Regions from separate parts of the Nocardia sp. SSK8 genome, predicted to be linked through region 1. Evidence: riboswitches for the same ligand, from Rfam matches in the RefSeq annotation. Region 1 holds a riboswitch; each other region holds the start of a gene.
What was found. Region 1 has a riboswitch for S-adenosylmethionine ahead of WA675_RS24475 (aminotransferase class V-fold PLP-dependent enzyme). Riboswitches for the same ligand answer to the same signal wherever they lie in the genome.

Region 1 (7,073 bases):
AGACGGGACCGGTCCACGGCGCGATGGGGTTGCCCCACCAGCGCGTCGAGGGCGGGACGACATCGCCGCGCATGACCAGCGACGCGGGACCGATGGTGGCGCCCGCGCCGATGTGGGCGGCGGGCAGGGCGACGCAGTGCGGGCCGAGGGTGGCACCGGCGTCGAGGGTCACGGTGTCCATGGACATGATCCGGTCGTGGAACAGGTGGGTCTGCACCACGCAGCCGCGTTCCACCGTCGCGCCGTCACCGAGTGTCACCAGGTCCGCCTCCGGTAGCCAATAGGATTCGCACCATACCCCGCGCCCGATTCTGGCGCCGAGTCCGCGAAGCCACAGATTCATCACGGGAGTACCCGTCGCGGCGCGGGCGAACCAGGGCGCGGCGACGGTCTCGACGAAGGCGTCGGAGACCTCGTTGCGCCACACGAACGAGCTCCACAGCGGATGCTCCACCGCGCGAATCCGCCCGACCAGCAACCACTTCGCGGCCACCGCGAGCGCACCGGCCAGCGCGCCCGCCGCCATCAGCACCACACCGGAGGCGAGCGCGGCGACGAGGTAGTCGGTGTACTGGGCGATGAGCGCCAGCACGAACAGCACGCCGAGGCCGATCGCGAAGGTGACCATCACCGGAATCAACCGGCAGGTCTCCACGACGGCGCGGGCCAGCTTGAGCCGCAGCGGCGGATCGAAGGTGCGGGAGGTGTCGCTGGATTCGGCCGCCCGGCGCAGGCGCACCGGTGGGCTGCCCAGCCAGGACGAGCCCGCCTTGGCCTTGCTCGGCGCGGCCGAGAGCACCGCGACCAGACCGTTCTTGGGGACCCGGCGGCCGGGCGCGGTCATGCCGGAATTGCCGAGGAAGGCGCGCTTGCCGACCTTGGCCTCCCCGATGCGCAGCCAGCCGCCGCCGAGTTCGTAGCTGGCGATCATGGTGTCGTCGGCCAGGAAGGCGCCGTCGGCGACCACGGTGAACTTGGGCAGCAGCAGCACCGTCGAGGCCTCGACGTTCTTGCCGATCCGCGCGCCGAGCAGGCGCAACCACAGCGGGGTGAGCAGGCTGGCGTAGAGCGGGAACAGGAAGGTGCGCGCGGAGTCGAGCAGACGTTCGGTGGCCCAGACCTGCCAGCCGGTGCGGCTGCGCACGGGGTGGTAGCCCTCGCGCAGGCCGATCCCGAGCAGACGCACGGCGAGCACGGTGGCCGCGGCGTAGACGAACAGGCTGAGCAGGGTGGCCACCGGCAGGATGGCGAAACCGTGCAGCGCGGCGGCGCCGATGGTGGTCTCCTCGCGGACCCACCAGGCGATGAAGGTGCCGCCGACGGCGAGCCCGAAGACCGGCATGGCCGCCAGCACCATCGACGACACCCCGAAGACCAGCAGCCAGTGCCGGGCGCGATCGGGCGCGTGGTCGGGCCAGCGGCGCGGCGCCTTCCCGGTCTTCGCCGCGGGCGAGCCCGCCCATTCCTGCTCCGCCTTCACCTTGCCGACGATTGCCGAACCGGGCGCGATCTCGGCCTTCTTGCCGATCTTGCTGCCGGGCAACAGGATCGAGCGGGCGCCGATCACCGCGCCCTCGCCGACGGTGATGCCGCCGATGTGCACGAGATCGCCGTCGACCCAGTAGCCGGACAGGTCCACCTCGGGTTCGACGCTGGCGCCGTCACCGAGTTCGAGCATGCCGGTGACCGGGGGCAGGGTGTGCAGGTCGACGCCCTTGCCGATCTTGGCGCCGAGCGCCCGGGCGAACGGGACCATCAGCGGTGCGCCGGACAGGCTTTCGGCGCCGCTGGCCTCGGACAGGCGCACCGCCGCCCACAGCCGCAGATGCACGCCGGAGCCGCGCGGGTAGGTGCCGGGGCGCAGGCCCGCCAGCAGCACGCGGGTGCCCGCGACGCACAGTGTCATCCGGCCCAGCGGCGAGATGAACAGCACGAACGCCAGCGCGATCCACCACCACGACAGCCGCGGCAGCCACGGCAGCGAGCCGGACCAGCCCGCGATGGCGGAGACGACGGTGAGCCAGGTGACCCATTGCAGGCCGGTCAGGGTGGTCAGCGGGATGGTGGCCAGCACCTGGGTGATCTGCGCGCGCAGCGGCGTGGGGGTGACGACGCGTTCGTCGACCGCGTCGACCGGGGCGCTGCCGTCGAGCAGCTCGACCAGCGAGCCGAGGCGCGGATGGTCGTAGAGGTCGGCCACCGTGACGTGCGGATACCGTTCGCGCAGCGCGCCGACCAGCTGGGCCGCCGAGAGCGAGCCGCCGCCGACATCGAAGAAATCGGTGTCCGGGCCGGTCACCTCGGCGCCGAGGATGGCGTCCCAGAGCCCGGCCACCCAGGCGGCGGTGCCGTGCAGGCCGTGCTCGGGGGTGTCCTCGGAGCTGGGCAGCGGCCAGGGGAGGGCGTCGCGGTCGACCTTGCCCGAGGTGCGGGTCGGCAGGTCGGCGACGATCGCCAGGCGCGGGACCAGCGGGGCCGGAAGTTGTTCGGCCAGAATCTCTCTGGCCTTCTTGAGGTCGTAGCCGGGGGCGGCGCCGGTGAGGTAGCCGACGAGGATCTTGTTGCCCGCCTTGGTGGTCCGGATCGCCGCGGCCGCGCCGCTCACGCCGGGCAGGTGTTGCAGGGCGTTGTCGAGTTCGCCGAGTTCGATGCGGCGGCCGCCGATCTTGATCTGGTCGTCGGCGCGGCCGAGGAAGATCAGGCCCTCGTGGTCGTTGCGCACCAGATCGCCACTGCGATAGGCGCGTTCCCAGCCGAGCGACGGCATGGGCGCGTACTTCTCGGCGTCCTTGGCGGGGTCGAGATAGCGGGCCAGGCCGACACCGCCGATGACCAGTTCGCCGGTCTCGCCCTCGGGGACGGGGGTGCCCTGTGCGTCGACCACCGCGAGATCCCAGCCGTCCAGCGGGAGGCCGATGCGCACGGGCATGGTGCCGTCGAGCTGGGCGGCGCACGCGACGACGGTGGCCTCGGTGGGGCCGTAGGTGTTCCACACCTCGCGTTCGGCGCCCGCCAGCCGTTCGGCCAGTTCCGGCGGCACCGCCTCGCCGCCGAAGATCAACAGCCGCACCGATTCCAGCGCCTCGGCGGGCCAGGTGGCGGCCAGCGTGGGCACCGTGGAGACGATGGAGATCGCGCGGCGCATGAGCCACGGGCCCAGGTCGGCGCCGGTGCGGACCAGATCGCGCGGGGCGGGGACCAGGCAGGCGCCGTGGCGCCAGGCCAGCCACATCTCCTCGCAGGAGGCGTCGAACGCCACCGACAGGCCAGCGAGCACGCGGTCGCCGGGGCCGATCGGCTTGTGCCGCAAGAACAGTCGCGCCTCGGCGTCGACGAAGGCGGCGGCATTGCGGTGGGTCACCGCGACGCCCTTGGGGGTGCCGGTCGAGCCGGAGGTGAAGATGATCCAGGCGTCGTCGGCGGGGGCGGGCAGGGTGTCCCAGTGCGCGTCGCCCGCGGCGGTGGTGGCCGACTCGATGCCGTCACCGGTGGCGATCGCGCTGACGCGGGCCTCGCCGAAGACCAGCTTGGCGCGCTCCTCGGGGTCGTCGGCGTCGACGGGGACGTAGGCGGCGCCGGAGTAGAGCACGGCCAGAATGGTGACGTAGAGCGCGGCCGAACCCGAGGGCATCCGCACGCCGACCCGGTCGCCCGGGCGCACGCCCGCCTCGACGAGCTCGGCCATCCTGGCCTCGACGGCGGCGATCAGTTCCAGATAGCTCAGCACCACGGTGCCGTCGTCGATCGCGGGTGCGTCGGGGTGGGTCTGGGCGGTGCTGGTCAGGATGTCGACCAGGGTGCGCGGCGCGGCCGCCAGATCGGCGCGCAGCAGCGGATCGCGGAGCAGCTCTGCCCCGAATTCGGTGTGTGGCTCGAGCATCGCGCTGCGTCCACCTCTCATCGGTTGACCCCCATCGGTGTCTGTTGTTTCACGGTCGGGTTACCGGAGGGCAAACGGGATGGTCACCAGATGCCAACGGTACTCGCCGGACGGTGTGCCGGACCGGTGCGCGGCCGGTGCCGCGCCGGTGCTCACGTGGACGGATCCGCCTCGTCGCCGAGCGCGGTGAGGACGAGCCGGTGCAGGGTGACCTGCTCGTCGGGGTCGAGGCGGTGCAGCACGCGGGCGGTGGCCTCGGCGATCAGCTTGTCGGTGCGCTTACAGCGTTTGCGGCCCGCGTCGGTGACGCGCAGCCGGTATTTGCGGCGGTCCTTGCCGTCGCGGGTGCGCTCTACCAGGCCCGCGCCCTCCAGGGCGTCGACCAGACGGACCACTTCGCTGCGGTCGATGCCGAGCGCCTCGCCGACCTTCTTCTGGGTCAGGTCGGCGTTCTCGGCGATGAAAGTGAGCACCCAGTGGTCGCGCAGCGGGAGGTCGATCTCGGTGTGCAGGGCCTTGGTGAGTCGTGCGAGCGCGTACACCGGGTAGCGCGGCAGACCGCGGACGGCGTTCGGGTTCGAGGACATGGCGGCCACTCTAACAAATAGTGGGTGAACTCAATCATTTGGCGGTTCCATCGTGGAGTCATCCGATGGTTGCGGGAGTTCGCGCGCGAGGGCAATCCGGGGGCAATCGCGTGTCGTGGCGAAGGGGCCTGTCGGGCAGCGATTTTCCGGGCGGCGGAATTCGGTGGTTGACAGCCGCGGCGATCGTCTGTCACTCTCGTTGCAGGTCACGAGTACCAGCGACAAGCCCCGGCTAGCTGGTCGGCAACCCTCCTCCGCGGTGGGGTGCTCCGGGTGACGACCTGGCCGCCGTCCGCAGTGGGCGCGGCAAGCGCGGACTCGGAGCATCCCTCGGGAACGAGTCCCTGAACCGACGGGATTTCGTCATGACCGCAGTAATCGACCCCACCTGTGCCCTCGTCGCCGTCTCCGGCGCCGACCTCCAGGTGCCGCTGGTCCAAGGCGGGACCAGCACCTACGCCAACTTCGACTACGCGGCGAGCGCGCCTGCGTTGAAGCAGGTCACCGACCGGATCTCGCAGCTGCTGCCGTACTGCGCCAGCGTGCACCGCGGCGCGGGTTACGCCTCGCGGATCTCCACCGAGTGCTACGAGGCCTCGCGCGGGGCGGTCGCCCGGTTCCTCGATGCCGACGACGACCAGGTGGTGGTGTTCACCCGCAACACCACCGACTCGCTGAACCTGCTGGCCGGGTGCGTGCCGGGGGAGACCGTGGTGCTCGATATCGAGCATCACGCCAACTTCCTGCCGTGGACCGCGCACGGGCGACGGGTCGTGCAGGCCGCCGACACCGTCGAGGAGACCATCCGCCGGGTCGTCGCCGAGCTGTGCAGCAAGCCCGCCGCGCTGCTCGCCGTCACCGGGGCGTCGAATGTCACCGGGGAGGTGCTGCCGCTGGAGCGGCTGGCCACCATCGCGCATCTGTGTGGTGCGCGCATTCTCGTCGACGCGGCCCAGCTCGCACCGCATCGCCGGATCTCGTTGCGCGATACCGGCATCGACTACCTCGCCTTCTCCGGCCACAAGCTCTACGCGCCCTTCGGCGCCGGGGTGCTGGTCGGGCGCCGAGACTGGCTGGACGCGGGCGAGCCGTACCTGGCCGGTGGCGGCGCGGTGCGCTCGGTGGGTGTGGACGCGGTGCAATGGGCTCCCGCGCCGCAGCGGCACGAGGCCGGATCGCCGAATGTGCTGGGCGCGGCCGCCATCGCCGCCGCCTGTGACGCGTTGGCCGCCATCGACCCGGCCGAACTCGTTGCGCACGAACGCTTCCTGGCCGATCGGCTGCGCGAGGGACTGAGTGCTCTGCCCGGTGTCTCGCTGGTCAGCATCTGGTCCGACAGCCCGGACTCCGTCGGCATCGTCGCCTTCACCGTCGACGGGTACGCCCCCGGCCAGGCCGCCGCCTACCTCTCCGCCGAACACGCCATCGGCGTCCGCGACGGCCGCTTCTGCGCCCACCCCCTGCTCGCCCGCCTCGGCCTCGACGCCGCCCTGCGCGCCAGCATCGGACTGGGCACCACCCCCGCCGACGTCGATCGCCTGATCACCGCCGTCGCCACCCTCGTCACCCAGGGCCCCACCTGGGACTACGCCGCCACCGATGGCCTCTGGAACCCCACCCCCGAAACCCGCCCCCTCACTCCCGATGCCTCGGTCGGTGCCGCGCCCTGCCTGATCGGCTGACTTCGCGACGGTCGGGCCCGCGCGGGTCCGGCCGCGCCGAAGTCCTCGGTGTTCCGGCCGGACCGCTTCATCGTGTCGATGCTCGACCGGCTCCCGCAGTGCTCGAAACAGGAATGTTTGACGCGCCGCCCGTGTGGGTAACAGGACTTCGGCCGGTCGCGATGAGCCCCGAAACAACGCTCGGATTCGTTAGGGGACACCGTGACACGACCGACTCAGCCGCCCGATCCCTGGGCCCGTCCGCCCAGACCACAGGACAAGAAGCGCCGGTGGCCCTTGATCGCCGGGATCGGGGTCGCCGGTGTGGTCGGTCTGGCCGCGATCGGCGGGCTGGCCGACGACGGCGCGGACACGAAGACCTCGCCCACTCGCGTCGTCGAGGTGTCGACCACGACCCGCACGTCGTCGACGACGGTCGCGTCGACCACCACCGCGACCCCGACCACCACGGCGACCCCGACCACCACGGCGCCCGCCATCGCGAACGTCACGCCGACCACCACCGTCGATGTCCCCGTGGTTCCCGTCGCTCCGACAACGACGACCGCCGCACCCCCGCCGCCGGTCGTCATCCCCGCACCGACAACCACCGTCGACCTCCCCGCCCCGCCCGCTGCCCTCGTCCCCGAACCGGAAATCCCTTCGTCGCCCAGCGTCTACTACAAGAACTGCAAGGCCGCGAAAGCCGCAGGCGCCGCCCCGCTGCACCGCGGCGACCCGGGCTACCGCTCCGATCTCGACCGCGACGGCGACGGCGTGGCCTGCGAGTAGCGGACTACTGCTCGGTCGCGACGGCCCGGAGCGAATCGCCTGCCTGGACGTGACCGGCGAGCCTCGTCGACAGCGTGAAGGAGAACTCACCGGCGGGAGAGGGGAAGACGCCGGTAACGCGGAACTCGCTCGTGGCCGCGGTCGTCGTCCGAT
Region 2 (7,073 bases), on a different contig from region 1:
CTGCTGCGGTTCTTCGATATTCCGCGCGCCATGCTCCCCCGCATCGAACCCTCGACCGGCGATTTCGGCACGGCGCGGGCCGTCGTGCCCGGCGTGCGGATCGGCGCGGCCCTCGGCGATCAGCACGCGGCGCTGTTCGGCCAGACCTGCTTCGCGCCCGGCGAGACCGAATGTACTTACGGCACCGGCGGATTCCTCATGATGAACACCGGCGCCGAGCTGATCCGATCCGAACACGGACTGCTCACCACCATCGGCTACCAGGTGGGCCCGGAGCCGGTGTACGCACTGGAGGGGCCGATCGCGGTCACCGGATCGCTGGTGCAGTGGCTGCGCGATATCGTCGGCCTGATCGCCACCGCCCCCGAGATCGAAACCCTCGCGAGCACGGTCGACGACAACGGCGGCTGCTACCTGGTCCCCGCCTTCTCCGGCCTCTACGCACCCCACTGGCGCAGCGACGCCCGCGGCCTGCTCATCGGCCTGACCTCCTACGTCACCAAGGGCCACCTCGCCCGCGCGGTCCTCGAGGCCACCGCCTGGCAGACCCGTGATGTCGTCGAAGCGATGAACGCCGACGCGGGCCTGCGCGCCCGATCCCTGCGCGTAGCAGGCGGAATGGCGGCCAACAACCTGCTCATGCAGACCATCGCCGATGTCCTCGACATCCCCGTCGTGCGTCCCCTGGTCACTGAAACCGTCTCCCTCGGCGCCGCCTACGCCGCGGGCCTCGCCGTCGGCTACTGGCCCGACCTCCAGGGCCTGCGCCGCAACTGGCGAGCGGCCGCCCAGTGGCTCCCCACCCCCGACCGGGCCATCCGGGACGAGGAATACGAGCAATGGCAACGCGCCGTCCACCTCAGCATCGGCTGGGCCCGCCCGATAGCCAGCGAATCACCGAAGCCGGACTGACCACCGCGAATCGCCGGGCGAAGATCTGATCGACGGTGGCGGCGGGGTGACCACCAGCAGCACCACCGGGCAGCAGAGCCGGGATCGCAGCGTTGTCGAATCGGTTACGGCGTGTTGGCGATGGCGCGGCGGGCCAGCCAGACGGTGGTGGTGAACAGGAGTACGCCCGCGACGGCCAAGGCCGCGCCGACAGCGGCGGGGGCGGTGTAGCCGAGGCCAGCGGCGATGACGAGGCCGCCGAGCCAGGCGCCCGCGGCGTTGGCGATATTGAGGGCCGCGTGGTTGAGGGCGGCGGCGAGGGTTTGGGCGTCGGCGGCGACGTCCATGAGGCGGGTTTGCAGGCCGGGGGCCAGGGCGGCGCCGGTGGCGCCGACGAGGAAGGCGCCGAGGCCCGCGGTGACGGGGTGGTGGGCCGCGAGGACGAAGCCTGCCAGGACGACGACCATCGCCAGCAGCGACAGCAGGATCGCGCGATCGACGCCGCGGTCGGCCAGGACGCCACCGAGCACATTGCCCGCGATCATGCCGAGGCCGAACAGGGCCAGCACGATCGGGACGGCGCCGACGGACATGCCCGCCACATCGGTCATGGTGGTGGCGATATAGGTGTACACGGCGAACATGCCGCCGAAACCGATCGCGCCGACAGCGAGGGTGAGCAGCACCTGCGGGCGGCGCAGCGCGCCCAGTTCGGTGCGCGGATCGGTGATGGTCATGCTGGTCAGCGCGGGCACGAACCGCCACAGCGCGGCCACCGTCGCCACCCCGATGATCGCGACCACCACATAGGCGTCGCGCCAGCCCAGATGCTGCCCGAGCCAGGTCGCGCCGGGCACACCGACCACATTGGCCACGCTCAACCCCAGCATGACCGCGGCCACCGCCTTGGCCCGCTGCCCGGCGGGCGCGAGCGTGGCCGCCGCCAGCGAGGCGACGCCGAAGTAGGCACCGTGCGGCAGCCCGGAGACGAACCGGGCGAGCACCAGCGTGCCGAAGGTCGGTGCCAGCACGGTGGCGGCATTGCCGACGGTGAACGCCGCCATCAACGCGATGAGCAGCTGCTTGCGCGGCACCCGCGCGCACAGCGCCGCGATCACCGGCGCGCCGACCACCACGCCCAGCGCGTACGCGGAGACCGCGTGCCCGGCGGTCGGCTCGGAGATGCCGAAGCCCGTCGCGATATCGGGCAGCAGCCCCATCGTCACGAACTCGGTCGTCCCGATCCCGAAACCACCCAGCGCCAGCGCCAGCATCGCGGGAAGGTGCCAGCCGGTGCGGGGCGCCGCGCGGTCGGCGGTGGGGGTAGCAGTCACGCTTCCATGCAACGGCCGCGCGCGGCCCACCGCATCCCGGAGCGGGCGTGAGTTGGGTCTCCCCACGAGAAAGGCGCCCGCATCGGATTCGATACGAGCGCCTCGCCCAGCCGTACGATTCCGCGGTTCGGCGCGGAACCAGGCTTACTGCTTCAGGGCCCTGGCCAGGTTGACGTCGAGCGCGCCCAGGAACTCCTCGGTGCTCAGGTAGCCCTGGTCGCCGCCGACGAGCAGCGCCAGGTCCTTGGTCATCTGCCCGCCCTCGACGGTCTTGATGACCACGTCTTCCAGCGCCTGCGCGAAGCCGATCACCTCGGGGGTGTTGTCCAGCTTGCCCCGGTGCTCGAGCCCGCGGGTCCAGGCGAAGATCGACGCGATCGGGTTGGTCGAAGTCGGCTTGCCCTGCTGGTGCTGGCGGTAGTGCCGGGTGACGGTGCCGTGCGCGGCCTCCGCCTCACAGGTCTTGCCGTCCGGGGTGAGCAGCACCGAGGTCATCAGACCGAGCGAACCGAAGCCCTGGGCCACGGTGTCGGACTGCACGTCGCCGTCGTAGTTCTTGCAGGCCCAGACGTAGCCGCCCTCCCACTTCATGGAGGAGGCGACCATGTCGTCGATGAGACGGTGCTCGTAGGTCAGGCCCGCCGCGTCGAACTCGGCCTTGAACTCGGCGTCGAAGACTTCCTGGAAGGTGTCCTTGAACATGCCGTCGTAGGCCTTGAGGATGGTGTTCTTCGTGGAGAGGTACACCGGGTAGTTCTGCTGCAGGCCGTAGTTGAACGAGGCCCGCGCGAAGTCCTCGATGGACTTCTTGAAGTTGTACATGCCCATGACGACGCCGCCGTCCTCGGGCATCTTCACGACCTCGTGCACGATCGGCTCGCTGCCGTCCTCCGGCGTGAAGGTCAGCGTGACGGTGCCCGCCTCGTAGACCTTGAAGTCGGTGGCGCGGTACTGGTCGCCGAAGGCGTGGCGGCCGATGATGATCGGCTTGGTCCAGCCGGGCACCAGGCGGGGCACGTTGGAGATGATGATCGGCGCGCGGAAGATGGTGCCACCCAGGATGTTCCGGATGGTGCCATTGGGCGAGCGCCACATCTTCTTGAGGCCGAACTCCTTCACCCGCGCTTCGTCCGGGGTGATGGTGGCGCACTTGACGCCGACGCCGTGCTTCTTGATGGCATTGGCCGCGTCGACGGTGACCTGGTCGTCTGTCTTGTCGCGGTACTCGATGCCGAGGTCGTAGTACTCGAGGTTCACGTCGAGATACGGATGGACCAGCTTGTCCTTGATGAACTGCCAGATGATCCGGGTCATCTCGTCGCCGTCGAGTTCTACGACGGTACCTTCAACCTTGATCTTGGACATGGATCTTCGTGTCCTCCTAGGATGGTGCCCTCATTGCACGGCCAGGCGAACACGCTTGTGAGCGGACCCCAGCTGTTCCAACAGACAACGTATATGCCCCGCGTTGTCTGCGGGACGTGTGGTGCAAACAAGACAAGCGTACTGCTGCCCCGGACCTCACCGCGATGGGAGGGCCCGCTGTGCGGGACTGCCCTGGGACGAGCCCGTCCAGCTTACCCACCGGCCCGCGCGCGCCCATCTGGTCCGGTCCAGTGCACTGAGCTCGGGCGGACTCGCGGGCAACACGCCGGGTGGCCAGTGATGTTGGCGATGAAAACGGGGGAAATTTCCGCACGGATGAGATCGCCGGTTAACATGACGGCAAGGTCATGAGTACCAGCGCCAAGCCCCGGCTCGCTGGTCGGCAACCCTCCAGCTGCGGTGGGGTGCTCCGGGTGATGACCGGGCTCTCGAAGGTCGAGGGCAAGCGCGCGTTCGCAGGAGGCCCCCATGTGTTGTTGTCCGTCGATCCGACCCAGTTGACGAATACCCCGGCGCACAACCCTGGAGCATTTTCATGACCGACTCTGCCCTGCCCGAGAACTGGACCTTCGAGACCAAGCAGATCCACGCGGGCCAGGCCCCCGACGCGAGCACCAACGCGCGGGCACTGCCGATCTACCAGACCACCTCCTACACCTTCCGCGACACCGATCACGCCGCAGCGCTGTTCGGGCTCGCCGAACCGGGCAACATCTACACCCGGATCATGAACCCCACCCAGGACGCGGTCGAGCAGCGCATCGCCGCGCTCGAGGGTGGCGTCGCCGCGCTGCTGCTGGCCTCGGGCCAGGCCGCGGAGACCTGCGCGATCCTGAACCTGGCAGGCGCGGGTGACCACATCGTGTCCAGCCCGCACCTCTACGGCGGCACCTACAATCTGTTCCACTACTCGCTGCCCAAGCTGGGCATCGAGGTCTCCTTCGTCGAGGACCCCGACGACCTGGCCCAGTGGCAGGCCGCGATCCGGCCCAACACCAAGGCCTTCTACGGCGAGACCATCGCCAATCCGAGCAGCGCCGTATTCGACATCCCCGGCATCGCCGAGGTCGCGCACGCGGCGGGCCTGCCGCTCATCGTCGACAACACCGTCGCCACCCCGTACCTGATCCAGCCGCTGGCCCACGGCGCCGACATCGTCGTGCACTCGGCCACCAAGTACCTGGGCGGGCACGGCGCTGCGGTCGCGGGCGTGATCGTCGACGGCGGCACCTTCGACTGGACCGTGCGCGACGCCGAGGGCAACGCGCGCTTCCCCGGCTTCACCGAGCCCGACCCGAGCTACCACGGCGCCGTCTTCGCCGACCTGGGCGCACCGGCCTTCGCGCTCAAGGCGCGCGTGCAGCTGCTGCGCGATCTGGGCGCGGCGGTGTCACCGTTCAACGCCTTCCTGATCGCCCAGGGCATCGAGACGCTGAGCCTGCGGGTGGAACGTCACGTGGCGAACGCCGAGGCGGTGGCGAAGTTCGTCGCCGAACAGCCGGGCGTGGAGACCGTGTACTACGCGGGCCTGGAGTCCTCGCCCTGGCACGAGCGGATCAAGCGGCTGGCACCCAAGGGCGCGGGCGCGATCGTGGCCTTCGAGCTGGCCGGGGGCGTCGACGCGGGCAAGAAGTTCGTGGACGCGCTCAGCCTCCACAGCCATGTAGCTAACATCGGTGATGTGCGTTCTCTCGTGATTCACCCGGCCTCGACCACGCACTCGCAGTTGACGCCGGAAGAGCAGCTGGCCGCCGGCGTGACTCCGGGGCTGGTGCGGCTCGCGGTGGGTATCGAGGGCATCGACGACATCCTGGCCGATCTGCGGGCCGGTTTCGCGGCGGCGACGACGTGACTGTGAGCACCGAATCGCCGATCGCCCGTCCCGCTGCCGGGGTGGCCCTGCTGCCACCACCGGACGGGCGTCTCGGCGTGGTCGCCATCGGGGACGTGACGCTGGAGAACGGCGCCGTGGTCCCCGATGCGCGGCTCGCGGTGCAGCGCTGGGGCGAGCTCTCGCCCACCCTGGACAATGTGGTGCTGGTCGAGCACGCGCTCACCGGCGACTCCGCCGTCATCGCCAGCCCGGACAATCCCGCGCCGGGCTGGTGGGAGGGCATGGTCGGCCCCGGTGCGCCGATCGACACCGACGAATGGTGCGTGATCGCCACCAATGTGCTCGGCGGCTGCAAGGGCAGCACCGGCCCGGCCAGTCCGGCCCCCGACGGAAAGCCGTGGGGCACCCGCTTTCCCGACCTGACCATCCGTGACCAGGTGACCGCCGAGGCGCAGTTGCTCGACCTGCTCGGCGTCGAGCGCCTGGGCGCGGTCGTCGGCGGGTCGATGGGCGGCATGCGGGTGCTGGAGTGGATGATCAGCCGCCCCGCGCGGGTGGCCGCGGCGCTGGTGCTGGCCGTGGGGGCCAGGGCCACCGCCGATCAGATCGGCACCCAGACCACCCAGATGGCCGTCATCAAGGCCGACCCGGACTGGCAGGGCGGCGACTACCACGGCACCGGCCGCGCGCCGATGACCGGCATGGGCCTGGCCCGGCGCATCGCGCACCTGACCTACCGCACCGAGGGCGAACTCGACCACCGCTTCGCCAACTCGCCTCAGGGCGACGAGGACCCGTGGACCGGCGGCCGCTACGCGGTGCAGAGCTACCTCGAGCACCAGGCCGACAAGCTCTGTCAGCGCTTCGACCCGGCCACCTATGTGCTGCTCAGCGAGGCGATGAACCGCCACGACATCGGGCGCGGACGCGGCGGGATCGCCGCCGCGCTGGCCTCGACGCCGGTGCCGTGTGTGGTCGGCGGTGTCGACTCCGATCGCCTGTATCCCCTGCACACCCAGGCCGAGCTGGCCGAGGGCCTGCCGGGCTGCGCGGGGCTCGAGATCGTGCACTCGCGCGACGGCCACGACGGCTTCCTCACCGAGGCCGCCGCCGTCGCCAAGCTGCTCACCGAGACCATCCGGATGGCCCGCGAGAGCCGCTGAGGCTCAGTCCGGCACCGACCCGCCCACCAGCACCACCACCGAGCGGACGAAGTCCTGTAGGCGTTCGCGCGGATACTCGTCGGGATCGCTGACGGCCAGGCGCCCGAGCATCTCGGCCACGGTGAGCGTCGCGTTCGCCAGCAGCCCCGCGTCCATGTGCGTCCAGCGCGGCAGGGTCGCGATCCCCGCTTCGACCAGCGCCGTCGCCCGCGCGAGGATATCGGTGCGGGAGGCGCGCAGGGCGGCCCGGTATTCGTCGGGCGCGCTGGCCGGCGTGGCCAGGATGAGCCGCCAGCGGGTCGGGTTCGCCAGCGCCAGGCCGACGAAGGCTTCCACCGTCGCCGAGGCGGCGGCCACCGGTTCGGCGCCGATCAGATCGGCGGGCAAGGTGTCCGCGATCTGTGCCAGCCCACGTTCGCGCTCGCGTTCCAGTAGCGCTTCCACCAGCTCGGCCCTGGTCTTGAA
Region 3 (7,073 bases), on a different contig from region 1:
TCGGCCTCGCGCACCAGCGCGGTCCAGTACGCCGCGGTGAACAGGTCCTCGGCCCGCGAGTCGGCGCGCCGCCAGGACGTGGGATGCGTTCCGGTGCCCGAGAGTTCGAGACCGAGGAACCAGGTGGGCCCGCTCATCGCAGGTCGTCCTTTCCGTCGGGGGCCCCGATCCGGATGCCCGGATCGGGGATCGCCGCGAGCAGCTCGCGGGTGTAGGGGTCGCGCGGATCGGTGAACAGCGTCGCGGTGGGCCCGGTCTCGACGATCCGGCCGTGCCGCATGACCGCCACGCGGTCGCTGATCTGGCGCACCACGGCCAAGTCGTGGGAGATGAACAGGTAGCCCAGTGACAGTTCCCGCTGTAGCCCGTCGAGCAGGTCGAGGATCTGGGCCTGCACCGAGGCGTCCAGCGCGGAGACCGGTTCGTCGAGCACCAGCAGCTCGGGGCGCAGGGCCAGCGCGCGGGCGATCGCCACCCGCTGACGCTGCCCACCGGACAGTTCCGCGGGCCTGCGCTCGGCGAAGTCCGGTGGCAGCGCCACCTGGCCGAGCAGCTCGCGCACCCGGGCGGGCCGGTCGGGAAGGCCGTAGGCGCGCAGCGGCTCGGCGATGATCTCGCCGACCCGCCAGCGCGGATCCAGCGAGGAGTACGGGTTCTGGTACACCACCTGGAACCGCCTGCGCAGCGCCCGCAGCCTGCCGCGCCGCGCGCGGGTGAGGTCGTGCCCGTCGAAGGTGACCGTGCCGCCGTCGGCCTCGGTGAGCCGCACCGCGATCCGCGCCGTGGTCGACTTGCCCGATCCCGATTCGCCCACCAGGGCCAGGGTCTCGCCGCGATCGAGCGAGAACGAGACCGCGTCGACGGCGGTGATCCCGGCCGCGGGGAAGCGCTTGCGCAGGGCCTCGACCGACAGCAGCGGCGCCTGCGCGCGCGGGCGCGGCGGCCGGAATCCGCTGGGCGCCAGCGCGGGGGAGGCGGCCAGCAACCGCCGGGTGTAGGGGTGTGCCGGTCGGGTGAGCACCTGGGCGGCCGGACCCGCTTCGACGACCTCGCCCTGCTCGAGCACCACCAGCCGGTCGGCGCGTTCGGCGGCCACGGCCAGATCGTGGGTGATCAGCAGCACGGCGGTGCCGCGCGCGGCGATCCGCTCGGCCAGCCGGTCGAGGACCTGGCGTGCCACCGTCGCGTCGAGCGCGCTGGTGGGTTCGTCGGCGATGATCAGTTCCGGCCCGCAGGCCAGCGCGATCGCGATGAGCACCCGCTGCCGCTGCCCGCCGGACAGCTCGTGCGGATACTGCCGCGCCCGCACCGCGGGCCGGTCCAGCCCGACCTCCGCGAGCAGCGCCAGCGCGCGGACGGCGGCGCCGCGCCGATCGGCGAGCCGGTGCACGCGCAGCGCCTCGGCTATCTGGTCGCCGACGCGCCGGACCGGATTGAGCGACAGTCCCGGGTCCTGCGGCACGAAACCCACCCGGGCGCCGCGCAGCCGCCGCAGCGACTTCTCGTCGGCCGGGTCCACCCGCTCGCCGCCGAGCTCGATCCGCCCGGCGGCCAGCTGTGCCGCGGGCCCGAGCAGGCCGATCACCGCCTGCGCCAGCGTCGATTTCCCCGAACCGGACTCGCCCACCAGCGCGACGATCTCCCCGCGCGCCACCTCGATCGAGGCGCCGCGCAGCGCGGGCACCGTCCGGGCCCCGGTGCGGTAATCGACGCGCAGATCCGTCACCCGCAGCACGGGCCGGTCCGCACCGGCGGTTTCCCGGCGCCCGGTGGCTGTCTCGATGATCGTGTCGCTCATCGGTTCCCGCTCCTTCCGGCCGCCCGGCCCAGCCGCTGGGCCGCGAGCACGACGGCGATGATCACCAGACCCGGCAGGGTGGTCAGCCACCACGCCGAGGCCAGGAAGTTGCGGCCCTCCGAGATCAGCGAACCCCATTCGGGCGTCGGCGGTTTGGTGCCGTAGCCCAGGAAACTGAGCGAGGACACCGCCAGCACCGCCATCCCGAATTCGACCGCGGCCAGCGCCAGCACCGGCTGGATCGAGTTCGGCAGCACATGCCGGGTGAGCACGGCGTACCAGCGCACTCCGGAGGCGTGCGCCGCCTCCACATAGGGCGCGTGCCGCACCCGCAGCACCTCCGAGCGCAGCACCCGGGCGAAATTGGCGATCAGCGAGACACCCACGGCGATGGCCACATTCCGGGTGCCGAAGCCCAGCGCGGTCACCAGCGCCAGCGACAGCAGCAGCGCCGGAATCGACAGCAGCACGTCGACCACGCGCATGATCACGGTGTCGACGATCCCGCCCGCCGCCCCCGCCAGCAGACCCAGCAGCGAGCCCGCGACCAGCGCGATCGCGACCGCCGAGAGCGTGGCGGTGAGCGAGAGCCCGGCGCCGTGCACCATCCGGGTGTAGAGGTCGCGGCCGAGATTGTCGGTGCCGAACCAGTGCGTCGCGCCGGGGCCCTGGAACTTCTCGGCGGGCACGCCGGTCAGCGGATCGCCGGAGGCGAACACCGAGGGGGCCAGCGCCCAGCCGACCGCGACGGCGAGCACCGCGAGTGCGACGAGCAGCCCGAGGTGGGCACGGACCCAGCGGGCGGTGTCGGCCACCCGGTGGGTATCCACCGTGGGCCCGGTGGTGGTGCGGTCGGCCACTGGGGACCGGCGGACTAGGAGGTCAACCATGGTGGCTCCCTTCGGTGTCGGCAGGGGAGGAGGACTCCGACACCGCCTGGGTGTCGGCGGTGGTGGTCTTGGCCCCGCGGGTAGCAGTGGTGCCGGTGATCCGCGGATCGAGCAACGGATAGACCAGGTCGACCACCAGATTCACCACCACGAAGATCAGCGCCGACAACAGCACCACGCCCTGCACCACGGGAATGTCCTGGTTGAGCACGGAGGTCTGGGTCAGCCGCCCGATCCCGGGCCGGGCGAACACCGACTCCACCACCACCGAACCCGCCAGCATGGTCCCCACCAGCACGCCCGCGATGGTGAAGGCGGGCACGCTCGCCAACCGCGCGACGTGGCGCCACTGCACCCACCAGCGCGAGGCCCCCTTGGCCAGCGCCACCTCGGTGAACGGCTGGCGCCAGGTCTGGGCCAGCCCGGCCGCGAGCACCTGCGCGATCACCGCGCCGACCGGCAGCGCCAGGGTGAGCGCGGGCAGCAGTGTGCCACGCACCCCGGTGCCGCCGAACGCGGGGAACCAGTGCAGCCGGAAGGAGAACAGCTGCAACAGGATCAGGCCGGTCCAGAAGGTCGGCACCGCCACGCCCACCGGCGGCAGCGCGGCCAGGGTGTCGCGCAGCCACGGACGGCGCGTGTAGGTGGCCGCGAAGGCCAGCGCCGTCCCGCCTGCCACCGCGAACAGCAGTGCCAGCGAGGCCAGCGCGAGGGTGGACGGCAGCGCGTCGGTGAGCGCCTCGGTCACCGGTTGCCCGGAGGCGATGGACCGCCCGAGATCACCGGTGACGGCATGACCCAGCGCCGTCGCGTACTGGTCCCACAGCGGCCGGTCCAGCCCGTAGCGCGCCTGCATCTCCGCGACCGCGGCCTGGTCGATCGGCGTGCCGCTGCTGATGTCGGCCGCCATCGATACCGGGTCCGAGGGCAGCAGATACAGCACCACGAACGAGATCGTGAACGCCGCCCACAGCACCCAGAGCGCCTGCAGCACCCGCGAACCCACGTACCGGGGCAGCCCGGCCGGGCGCCGCGCGACCACCTCGCTCATCTCAGTGCCCGCTCAGCCAGGTGTCGAAGAACTGCAGCCGGGCCGAAGCCTCGAACGTCAGGTCCTGGGTGTGCCCGGCCGCGCCGATCGCCTGGGACAGCTCGACGGTGGGCAGGGCGAGGCCGTTGTCGAGCACCTCGCGCTGGGCCTGCGCGATCAGCGCGGCCCGCGCGGCGGTGTCGGTGGTGGCCAGCTGCTGGTCGAGTACCTGATCCAGGGCCGGAATCGGGCCGCGCGCGTTCAGATTGCGCCCGGCCAGGGCGAAGGAGGTGCGCAGGATGTCACCGTCGGCGCGGGTGGAGTTGCCGTAGACCGCGTCGTAGTCCTTGGCGTTCTGGCGCGCGATGGCCTCCGGCGTCGACACCAGGTCCAGCTTCAGGTCGACCCCCACCTGGCGCAGCTGCTGCTGCACCAGCTCCAGCACCGCCTGGTTGCCCGCGAACACCTGGCTGAAGGTCACCGCGAAGCTCAGCCGCTCCCCGTTCTTGACCCGGATGCCGTCGGCGCCGGGGACCCAGCCCGCCTGATCCAGCAGCGATGCCGTCTTCGCGGGGTCGTAGGCCAGTCGCGCGGACTGGTCGAGGTAGGCCGGGGTGGCCGAGGCCAGCGCCGAGGTGGCGGGCTTGAATTGCGGGCCGAGCACGGTGTCGACGAGCTGCTGGCGGTCCAGGGCGGGCAGCAGCGCCTGGCGCACGGCCGGGTCGCGCAGCGGACCGCGGGTCACATTGAACTGCAGGCCGAACGGGGTGCCGGGGTTCGAGGTGGACAGGATCCGCCCGCCGGTCGCCTCGATCTGCGGGGCGTCCTGGGGCAGCGCGTCGCTGATGGCGTCGAGCTGTCCGGAGGACAGGCTGCCGGTGCGCACGCCCGACTCCGGCACCACGGTGAACTCGATGCGGTCGAGATAGGCCTCGCCCTGGTGCCCGAAGACGGCCGAGCCCCAGTCGTATCCGGTGCGCTTGGCCAGCGTCGCGGAGATGTCCTGCTTGTACTCGGCGTAGGTGAACGGGCCGCTGCCGATATTGTCGCCCGAGCAGCGTTCCTCGGCGCCCTTGGCATTGGTCGAGGCGGCCAGGATGCCCAGCTGTGGCGTGGACGAGGCTTGCAGGAACTGCGCGTTCGGCTGGCTGAACTCGACGCGCGCGGTGAGCTTGTCGACCGCGGTGGTGCCGACATAGTTGGCCAGGTAGCTCACGCCCAGCGGCGCCTCGACGCCGCCGAGGCGGATGACCGCGTCGAAGGTGTCGCGCACCGAGTCGGCGGTGAGCGGGGTGCCGTCGCTGAAGGTGACGCCGTCGGCCAGGTGGAAGGTGAATACCCTGGCGTCGGGGCTGACCTCCCAGCTGCGCGCCAGCCACGGGGTGATCTCGCCGGTGGCGGGGTCCTGATCGGTGAGCGAGTCGACGATCTGGCGGGCCACGTAGATGGTCTGGTTGGTACCCGACTGGGCCGGGTCCGAGCAGGTCGGCGCGCCGGACAGGCCGTAGCGCAGGGTGCCGCCGGGGCGCGGCGGGCCGGCGTCACCGCCGGTTCCCGCGGTGTCGCTGCCGCAGGCCACCACGGTGGTGACGGCGGCGAGCGCTCCGGCGAGAGCGGCGAGGCGATGGCGAGGACGGATCACGGGGTGACTCCAGGGAATGCGTGGCACGGGGTGAGCCCTCCATCGGACCGGGCAGAAGCACCCACCCGTGACGGGTTGGTTGCTGCGACGTCGTCGAGCCAGGTCTCTCGGTCGCTCTGGATGGTTGCGCTCCGGCTGCTCGGAGCTGAACCAGCATGTGGCACCGGCCGGATACTTCACAACGGTAGAAATCACCGTGAGCGCAGCGGTTGGGCGCGCGGCGTGGGGCGGGCATACTTGCGCGGCATCGGAGGGTCTACGGTGCCGTGTCTCTCGGCCGGATCAGGGGTTTCGCGGAGTAGCGTCGGATCCGCGGGGGCCGACGATGAGGAGTTGCGCCGTGATCGTGCCGCGTCGTATTCCCGTGCTGACCGCCCTGACGGCCTGCGCCGCCACGGTGTTGCTGGCCGCCCCCGCAGCCGTCGCCCAACCGGCCACCCCGGCCGTCACCCGCGACGCGCCCGCCGCCACCGCGGGCCCCGCCGACCTGCTCGGCGCCTACCAGACCGTGGTCGAGACACTGAAAGCGCTCGGCGTGCAGCCGTTCCTGTATCCCACGGTCGCGGCGAACTGCGCGGGCGAGGGCATGGGCCTGGTCCCCGCCGTCGCGGGGGCGGTCCCCGGCCCGTGGCCCAGCAACGCCGTACCGATCCCCGGCCTGGACCTGACGGCCGTGAAATCCGGCCAGACGCTGTTCACCTTCCTGCCCTACGGCATGGCCCCCGACACGCCCGCCACCGAAACCGCGGGCATGCAGGTGGCGTGGCTCAATCTCAGCACCGGGCGCGGCGGCCTGGCCTCGATGGGCTCGATCGCCGAGATCGTGCGCGCCATGGTGCCGCCCGAAGTGCCGGTGGAACTACGGCCTCTCGCCGAGAACACCATCCGCGACTTCTTCTTCGCCGCGATCCCGCTCGGTGGGGTGCGCGCGGTCCCGGTCGATACCGGCCACGGCACCGTCCTCGCGGCGGTCTTCGGCACCACCGATAACGCGGGCAAGTCCTGCTTCTTCTTCCCGACCATCGGCATCACCGAGGTCCCCTGATCGGTCCGGAACGGCTAGGCGCGCAGGGAGATCGACGTGTCGGGGGTGACCAGCGGGCGCTGCTTCCAGCGCAGGTCGCCGCTGCGGTGGTGCCGGTGCGAACGGACCCACAGGGCGAGATAGTGGCCGACGGCGATGGGGTGTGCCGCGGCGGAGAGCACGTCGGTCCGGCCGGGTGGGCGGCGGGTTTCGGTGCCGCGGGCGACGATCCGGCCCGTGACGGCCGCCAGGTAACCCAGCACGCCCGCCCGCCGGGTGCGGCCACGGCCGAGGAGCGCGGCCAGTGGGGGCAGCCAATAGGCCAGGGCGAGCAGCAGGCCGATGGCGGCACCACCCTCGATGCGCCCGCCGTAGGCCGACCACAGCCAGCGGGTATAGCCGTTGGTGAGTTCGTCGGCGCCGGTGTACATGCGGGTCCGCGCGGCGTGACTCGCGGTGACCAGGGCGGTGCGGTGCCCGGCCCGGCGCAGGGCCCGGGCGAGATCGAGATCCTCGGTGGCGCTGGCGGCGACGGCCGCGTGCCCGCCGCCCGCCCGGTACGCCTCGGCGTCGACGGCGAGGAACTGCCCGCACGCCACCGCGGTGGACGGGCGCAGGCTGTGATTGGCCGGGCCCACCGGCAGGGTCGAGGCCCACGACCAGGCCAGCAGCGGCTGCACCAGATGCTC
Region 4 (7,073 bases), on a different contig from region 1:
GGTGTCGAAGATCGAACACGGCGAGATCGAACGGTCACGCCTCGAGACGATCCGCAAGTACGTCGAGGGGCTCGGCGGCGAAGTCGAAGTGGTGGCGCGATTCGGCGACGAGGCTTTCACCATCGCCTGAGGGGCGCAACTATGGTGATCACCGATTGGGGGTGGGGATGCGTTATGAGGAGGGCCAGCGGCTTCGCGTGGACAGCGAGGACCTCGTCGCTCGATTGAGCATGGACGATGACAGCGAGTTCGGTCCGGCACCGCTCGTGCTCCGGCTGAACCTGAAGGACCCTAAGTGTTCGTGGTCGGTGGGATCGAGGACGTGACCGCCAGGATCGAGATCGGGAGGTTCGCGTGATGTCCCTCGATGGCTGGGCGCGTCAGTCGATGATGAGGTTCGGGCGGTAGTGGCGGAAGGCGGCCAGGATCTGATGGGCGGAGGCATCCAGGACCGGTGGGCTCAAGTTGAGATGCCCGGATTTGACGCCCATCCTCACCTTGGACAGCAGCCGGGCCCGCGGCGAAACCTGGGCGTAGTAGGACGCTGGGTCGTGTAACCAGACGTGGATCCACTCCGCCTTGGATCCGCCGGAGAGCCTCTGGACAGCGAACTCCACACGGGCGACCTCGTTCCATCCGACCCACACACCGTGCCGGTCCATCAGCCCTTCCGCGGTCAGGACGAGTTCCGGCCGGGGCCGAACCAGCCGGGTCGCCGCATAGCCGCCGCCGAGGATCGAGAACGGGACCGTCACCGCGCTCGCGATCAGCGGTATTAGAGGGACGTCGTGGGTTCCGGTGAACTCTGCCCAGACGGCCCAAGCACCTGCGCACCCCATGAGCACCGCCACCACGATTATCGCCCACAGATACAACGGCGCCGGTTGGAAAACCGTCGCGGGCTTCCCCCCGACATACATGAGGGAAGTGTAATTCCTTACTCGCCCAAGCTAACTCAAAGCGTGGTCGAGGTCGGTGAGGAGGTCTTCGATGTCCTCGAGGCCGACCGAGATGCGGACGACGCCGTCGCTGAGGCCGATGGAGGCTCGGCCTTCGGGGCCCATGGCTCGGTGGGTGGTGGTGGCGGGGTGGGTGATGAGGGTTTTGGCGTCGCCGAGGTTGTTGGAGATGTCGATGACGCGCAGGCGGTTCAACACCTCGAAGGCGCGCTTCTTGCCGCTTTCGCCCGCGAGTTCGAAGGTGACGACGGTGCCGCCGCCGGACATCTGGGACTGGGCCAGGGCGTGCTGGGGGTGCGATTCCAGGAAGGGGTACTTGACCCAGTTCACGGACTTGTTCGTCTCCAGGAACTGGGCGACCTTCAAGGCGGAATCGGTGGACTGGCGCACGCGCAGGGGCATGGTCTCCAGGCCCTTGAGCAGGGTCCAGGCGTTGAACGGGCTCAGGGCGGGGCCGGTGTGGCGCATCAGGTTCTTGACGGGGCCGTCGATGTAGTCCTGGGCGCCGAGGATGGCGCCACCGAGCACGCGGCCCTGGCCGTCGATGTGCTTGGTGCCGGAGTAGACGACCACATCGGCGCCGAGTTCGAAGCCGCGCTGCAGCAGCGGGGTGGCGAAGACGTTGTCCAGCACCACCTTCGCGCCCGCGGCGTGGGCGAGCTCGGTGACCTTGCGGACGTCGACGAGAGTCTGCATCGGGTTGGCGGGGGTCTCGAAGAACACCGCCTGGGTGGGCACCGAGAGGGCCTGTTCCCACTGTTCGAGGTCGTCACCGTCGACGAAGACGGTCTCCACACCCCAGCGCGGCAGGATCTCGTTGCACACCACGAAACAGGAACCGAACAGGCTGCGCGCGGCCACGAGCCGGTCGCCCGCCTTCAGCAGCGCGCCCAGCGCGGTGAAGACCGCCGACATGCCCGAGGCGGTCGCGAAGGCGGCCTCGGCGCCGTCGAGCAGGCGGATGCGCTCCTCGAACATGGCCACGGTCGGGTTGCCGTAGCGGGAGTAGACGAAGTGCTCGACCTCGCCGGTGAACGCGGCCTCGGCGGCCTCGGCGCTCTCGTAGACGAAACCCGAGGTCAGGTACAGCGCCTCGGAGGTCTCCTCGAAACCGGAGCGGCGCAGACCGCCGCGGACGCCGAGGGTGGCGGGGCCGACGCCCTCGGGCAGTGGCTTGTCGAACGAACCACCGGTGATCATCTGCTGTCTCCCTTATGCCTGGCGCCACGGCAGGCCGACCGCGCGCCAGCCCACGCTGCCGCGCTGACCGAACGCGTCGGGTCCGCCCTCGAAACCGTCCAGCACGTTGTAGGACGGGGCGATGCCCGCCGCGGTCGCCACGGTCGCCGCGCCGATGGAGCGCTGACCGGAACGACACAGGAACACCACGGGAGCGTCGTCCGGCCGCCCGGCCAGCGCCTGCTCGAGCTCGGCGCCGAAGTTCGGGTTGCGCGTGCCGGTGCCGTCGACCCACTCGATGAAGTGGGCCGGGCGCTCGATGGAGCTGGTGTCGGGGATGCCGATCTGCGCCCACTCACCTTCGGTGCGCACGTCGACCAGCACCGCGCCGGGATGCTCGGTCAGGATCTCCCACGCCTTCTCAGGGGTGATGTCGCCGGCGTAAGTCATGTCGAACCTCCTGCGTGAATCCGCTCTTGCCGTGCCGGAACTCCGGAACACACGGCCAGGTCGTCACCCGGAGCACCCCACCGCGGAGGAGGGTTGCCGGCCAGCGAGCCGGGGCTTGGCGCTGGCACTCATGACCTTGCGATCCGAGATTGCCCCGGCACAGGTCACCGTGTCAAACGATCAGGGCGTGCAGACCAGCCAGGTGCCGTCGACCCTGGTCAAGTTCCAGGTGCTGGTCGAGGACGTGTCACCGACCTGGACGGTGGCGTCGATCTTGGCGCGGTCGCCGTTGACGGTCGGGTTCTGGAAACCCTTCTTGTCGATCGTCACCGCCGATTTCGGGCCGCCGAGGCGCTCGGTGAGGCCGGATTTCTGCTCGTCGAAGCCGGGACAGGCGACACCCTGCGGCGGACGCAGCTCGCTGCGTGAGCGCGCGTCGATATAGTTGGTGACGGCGGCCGCGAGCCGGTCGGCCTCTGTGACATTTTTCTCAGCGGGCGAGAGCAAGCCGCCCAGCACGATGCCGATGAGCACCAGAACCGCGATGACCGCGGCCGCGACGAACGGGACGATGGATCGCTTGTCGGTCTGATCCACCACCACGGGCTGCTCGTCCGAGCCTGTTCGCTCCTCGTTCATGTGCTAATCCTGACAGACCCGGTGCGGGCAACCACACCGCGCGCCGGGTGGCCACAACGCCGCAGATAGAATCGCGGAGAATGCGGCCCGCTGCCGAGGTCCACAGGCAGCTGCCAGCAGCCGGATCGCCAACTTAGCCTAAGCTAAATTGACGCCGTCAACAGTTCTCGACCAAAGGGTGCGCGTAGAAATGACCGAACAGAGTGCAGCGACTCGCCCACTTCGCATCGCGATCGTGGGTGCCGGCCCGGCCGGTATCTACGCCGCCGACGCGTTGATGAAGTCCGATGCCGAGGTGTCGATCGACCTCTACGAGCGCATGCCCGCGCCGTTCGGCCTGATCCGCTACGGCGTCGCCCCCGACCACCCGCGCATCAAGGGCATCATCACCGCCCTGCACAAGGTGCTCGACAAGGAGCAGGTGCGCCTGCTCGGCAATATCGACTACGGCACCGACATCACCCTCGACGACCTGCGTCAGTTCTACGACGCGGTGATCTTCTCCACCGGCGCCAACGCCGACCGCGCGCTGCCCATCCCGGGCATCGACCTGGACGGCTCCTACGGTGCCGCCGACTTCGTGTCCTGGTACGACGGCCACCCCGACGTGCCGCGCAGCTGGCCGCTGGAGGCCGAGAAGGTCGCCGTGCTCGGTGTCGGCAACGTGGCCCTGGACGTGGCCCGCGTGCTGGCCAAGACCGGTGACGAGCTGCTGCCCACCGAGATCCCGCCGAACGTCTACAAGGGCCTCAAGGCCAACAAGGCCGTCGAGGTGCACGTGTTCGGCCGCCGCGGCCCCGCGCAGGCCAAGTTCACCCCGCTCGAGCTGCGCGAACTCGACCACTCGCCGACGATCGAGGTCATCGTCGATCCCGAGGACATCGACTACGACGAGGGCTCGGAGGCGGCGCGCCGCAACTCCAAGCAGGTCGACATGGTCGCCAACACCCTCGAGCAGTGGGCGATCCGCGACCAGGGCGACCGCCCGCACAAGCTGTTCCTGCACTTCTTCGAGTCGCCCGCCGAGGTCATCGGCGAGGACGGCAAGGTCGTCGGTCTCAAGACCGAGCGCACCCAGCTCGACGGCACCGGCAACGTCAAGGGCACCGGCGAGTTCAAGCAGTGGGACGTGCAGGCGATCTACCGCGCGGTGGGTTACCTGTCGCAGAACGTCACCCAGCTGCCCTTCGACGACCAGGCGGGCACCGTGCCCAACGAGGCCGGTCGAGTGCTCGCCGACGAGGCCGCCGAGGGCTCGGCCCGCTTCATGCCCGCCACCTACGTGACCGGCTGGATCAAGCGCGGCCCGGTCGGCCTGATCGGCCACACCAAGGGTGACGCCAACGAGACCATCGCCTGCCTGCTCGACGACGCCAAGGACTTCACCCCGGCGCCGAAGCCCGAGCTCGACGCGGTGACCGAGTTCCTGGAGAGCAAGGGCATCCCGTTCACCACCTGGGCGGGCTGGTACCGCCTCGACGCACACGAGCGCGCCCTGGGCGAGCCCGAGGGCCGCGAGCGCGTGAAGGTCGTCGAGCGCGAGGACATGCTGCGCGCCTCGGAGCCGAACAAGGTCTAGGCACACGCCACGAAGAGCCGGTGGGAACCGGGACATCACGTCCAGGACCCACCGGCTTTTTTTCGTTCGATGTGATAGCTCACACGGACGAACTGTTCCCTTTCGCCGATCTCGAGGCATTCTGTACAGGTGTTCGATGCGCACGTCCACATCATCGATCCGCGGTATCCGCTGATCGAGAACGAGGGCTACCTTCCCGACCCCTACATCATCGACGACTACCTAAAGCGGATGCAGCGCTTCGAGGTTCGTGGTGGGGCGGTGGTGAGTGCCTCGTTCCAGGGGACCGACCAGTCGTATCTGAAGGCCGCGCTGGCCGCCCTCGGCCCGGACTGGGTGGGCGTCACCCGGCTCGACCTGGACGCCACCGACGACGAGATCAGCGAACTCGACCGCGCGGGGGTCCGCGCGCTGCGCTTCAACCTCAAGCGCGCCGCCGCCGACATCACCGAGATGACCTTGCAGGCGCTGCGCGCGCACGAGCTGGCAGGCTGGCATGTGGAGCTCTACATTGACGGGCAGATGCTGGCCTCGCTGCAACCGGTGATCTCCAAGCTGCCCGCGCTGTCCATCGACCACCTCGGCATGTCCGAGGAGGGTCTGCCCTATCTGCTGGATCTGGTGGATCGCGGGGCCCGGGTGAAGGCCACCGGCTTCGGCCGGGTCGACATGGATGTGGCCGAGACGCTGCGGCGCATCCACGCGGTGAACCCGGGGGCGCTGATGTTCGGCACCGATCTGCCCGGCACCCGGGCGGGCAGGCCGTTCGAGGACCGCGATGTCGAGCTGATCAGCCGGGTCGTGGGGGCCGATGTGCATGCCGTGCTCGAGGACAATGCCCGCGAGTTCTACCGGCTGCCCGCCGTCGACCGGCCCGCGACCGATCCGCTGCCGACCATGCCGATGCCCCGCACCGACAACCCGACGGTGCCGATCCCCCGCGACCAGCTCCCCGGCGCGGACGCGCACACCCGCCCGCTGCCGGTCATCGAGTAGCGAGATTCGAACCCGCCCAACCCCGCACCCGCGACCCCGAGGAGCGGCGGCGCGCAGCGCCGGTCGCGGCCGGGTCGCCGGTCAGGCGCCGTTTCGTAGGCGACGAAGGAGCAAGAAACGGTGCCTGACCGGCGGCCCCTAGGGGCCGCGACTCGAGCGCGCCAGCGCTCAAACAAACACAGCGCCGGTCAGCCAGACACCGGCGGCGATCAGCGCGCCGAACAGCTCAACGAGCATCGACAGGCCGACGCCCTTGAGCGCGTGCAGGGTGGCGGGCCAGGCCAGGCGGTTGGTCTTCAGGCGGTACAGCTCGGCCAGGTAGACGCCGAGCACGAAGCCGATGAACAGGCCGACGATCGGGATCACGAAGAACCCGATGACGCCCAGGATCGCCCCGGCCAGCAGCGCCTTGTTGGACACCCCCGCCTCGCGCATCTTGCGCCCCGGCCAGGTGTATTTCACGACCCCGGAGATGATCAGCGCGACCGAGGCGATCGCGAGCACCGTCCAGGCCGTGGTGCCGCCGGTGAGGAAGGCCCACGCCGCGATTGCCGCGAAAATGAGGATCACCCCCGGCAGAATCGGTACGATCACGCCAGCGATGCCGACGAGAATGACGAGGCCGACGACGACCTCACCCCACACGCTCACTACCGGGTCCTCCCGTTTCCGCGCCGAGTAGCGCCACCGAATTCTCGCCCATGGCCTACCCGAGCCGCCATCCCACCGCTATTGTCGATGTGTCAATACCGTTCGACGACGAACTGAGGTCAGGCGTGAGCAGCGAGTCCACCGCCAAGCAGGGGCCCCTCGCGGGCATCAAGGTCATCGAGCTGGCGGGCATCGGGCCCGGCCCGCACGCCGCGCTACTGCTGGCCGACCTGGGCGCCGACGTGGTGCGCGTGCAGCGCCCCAACCAGCTGCCCGGCTTCATGGAACGGCCGCAGTGGCGCGGGCGCACCATCGTCGAGGCGAACCTCAAGGACCCCGCCGACGTCGCCAAGATCCTGGACCTGGTGGAGAAGGCCGACGTGCTGCTGGAGGGCTTCCGCCCCGGCGTCACCGAGCGCATGGGCCTCGGCCCCGACGAGGCGCTGGCGCGCAACCCGCGCCTGGTCTACGGCCGGATGACCGGCTGGGGCCAGCACGGTCCGCTCGCCGACCGCGCGGGCCACGACATCAACTACATCTCGCTGACCGGTGTGCTCAATGCCATCGGCCGCAAGGGCGAGCGCCCGGTGCCGCCGCTGAACATGGTGGGCGACTTCGGT

Region 2: another riboswitch for S-adenosylmethionine. It lies ahead of WA675_RS15755 (bifunctional o-acetylhomoserine/o-acetylserine sulfhydrylase); the one in region 1 lies ahead of WA675_RS24475 (aminotransferase class V-fold PLP-dependent enzyme).
Region 3: another riboswitch for S-adenosylmethionine. It lies ahead of WA675_RS19205 (ABC transporter substrate-binding protein); the one in region 1 lies ahead of WA675_RS24475 (aminotransferase class V-fold PLP-dependent enzyme).
Region 4: another riboswitch for S-adenosylmethionine. It lies ahead of WA675_RS25420 (rhodanese-like domain-containing protein); the one in region 1 lies ahead of WA675_RS24475 (aminotransferase class V-fold PLP-dependent enzyme).

Annotation. Positions count from the first base shown of each region.
Region 1 is NZ_JBAGKD010000016.1:15,897-22,969, forward strand. It holds gene WA675_RS24465 (Pls/PosA family non-ribosomal peptide synthetase) at 1-3,880, opposite strand, end outside; gene WA675_RS24470 (MarR family winged helix-turn-helix transcriptional regulator) at 4,033-4,467, opposite strand; SAM riboswitch class IV at 4,672-4,786, shown strand; gene WA675_RS24475 (aminotransferase class V-fold PLP-dependent enzyme) at 4,833-6,149, shown strand; gene WA675_RS24480 (excalibur calcium-binding domain-containing protein) at 6,351-6,920, shown strand.
Region 2 is NZ_JBAGKD010000007.1:163,961-171,033, forward strand. It holds gene glpK (glycerol kinase GlpK) at 1-912, shown strand, start outside; gene WA675_RS15745 (MFS transporter) at 1,017-2,165, opposite strand; gene WA675_RS15750 (NADP-dependent isocitrate dehydrogenase) at 2,370-3,590, opposite strand; SAM riboswitch class IV at 3,955-4,065, shown strand; gene WA675_RS15755 (bifunctional o-acetylhomoserine/o-acetylserine sulfhydrylase) at 4,147-5,463, shown strand; gene metX (homoserine O-acetyltransferase MetX) at 5,460-6,608, shown strand; gene WA675_RS15765 (TetR/AcrR family transcriptional regulator) at 6,612-7,073, opposite strand, start outside.
Region 3 is NZ_JBAGKD010000010.1:87,057-94,129, reverse strand. It holds partial or broken gene WA675_RS19225 (LLM class flavin-dependent oxidoreductase) at 1-137, opposite strand, end outside; gene WA675_RS19220 (ABC transporter ATP-binding protein) at 134-1,798, opposite strand; gene WA675_RS19215 (ABC transporter permease) at 1,795-2,688, opposite strand; gene WA675_RS19210 (ABC transporter permease) at 2,681-3,706, opposite strand; gene WA675_RS19205 (ABC transporter substrate-binding protein) at 3,741-5,357, opposite strand; SAM riboswitch class I at 5,397-5,487, opposite strand; gene WA675_RS19200 (hypothetical protein) at 5,701-6,405, shown strand; gene WA675_RS19195 (glycosyltransferase) at 6,420-7,073, opposite strand, start outside.
Region 4 is NZ_JBAGKD010000018.1:13,776-20,848, reverse strand. It holds gene WA675_RS25435 (helix-turn-helix domain-containing protein) at 1-130, shown strand, start outside; gene WA675_RS25430 (hypothetical protein) at 381-854, opposite strand; gene WA675_RS25425 (O-succinylhomoserine sulfhydrylase) at 951-2,159, opposite strand; gene WA675_RS25420 (rhodanese-like domain-containing protein) at 2,172-2,588, opposite strand; SAM riboswitch class IV at 2,606-2,724, opposite strand; gene WA675_RS25415 (Rv0361 family membrane protein) at 2,769-3,227, opposite strand; gene WA675_RS25410 (FAD-dependent oxidoreductase) at 3,418-4,806, shown strand; gene WA675_RS25405 (amidohydrolase family protein) at 4,936-5,802, shown strand; gene WA675_RS25400 (DUF456 domain-containing protein) at 5,971-6,453, opposite strand; gene WA675_RS25395 (CaiB/BaiF CoA transferase family protein) at 6,579-7,073, shown strand, end outside.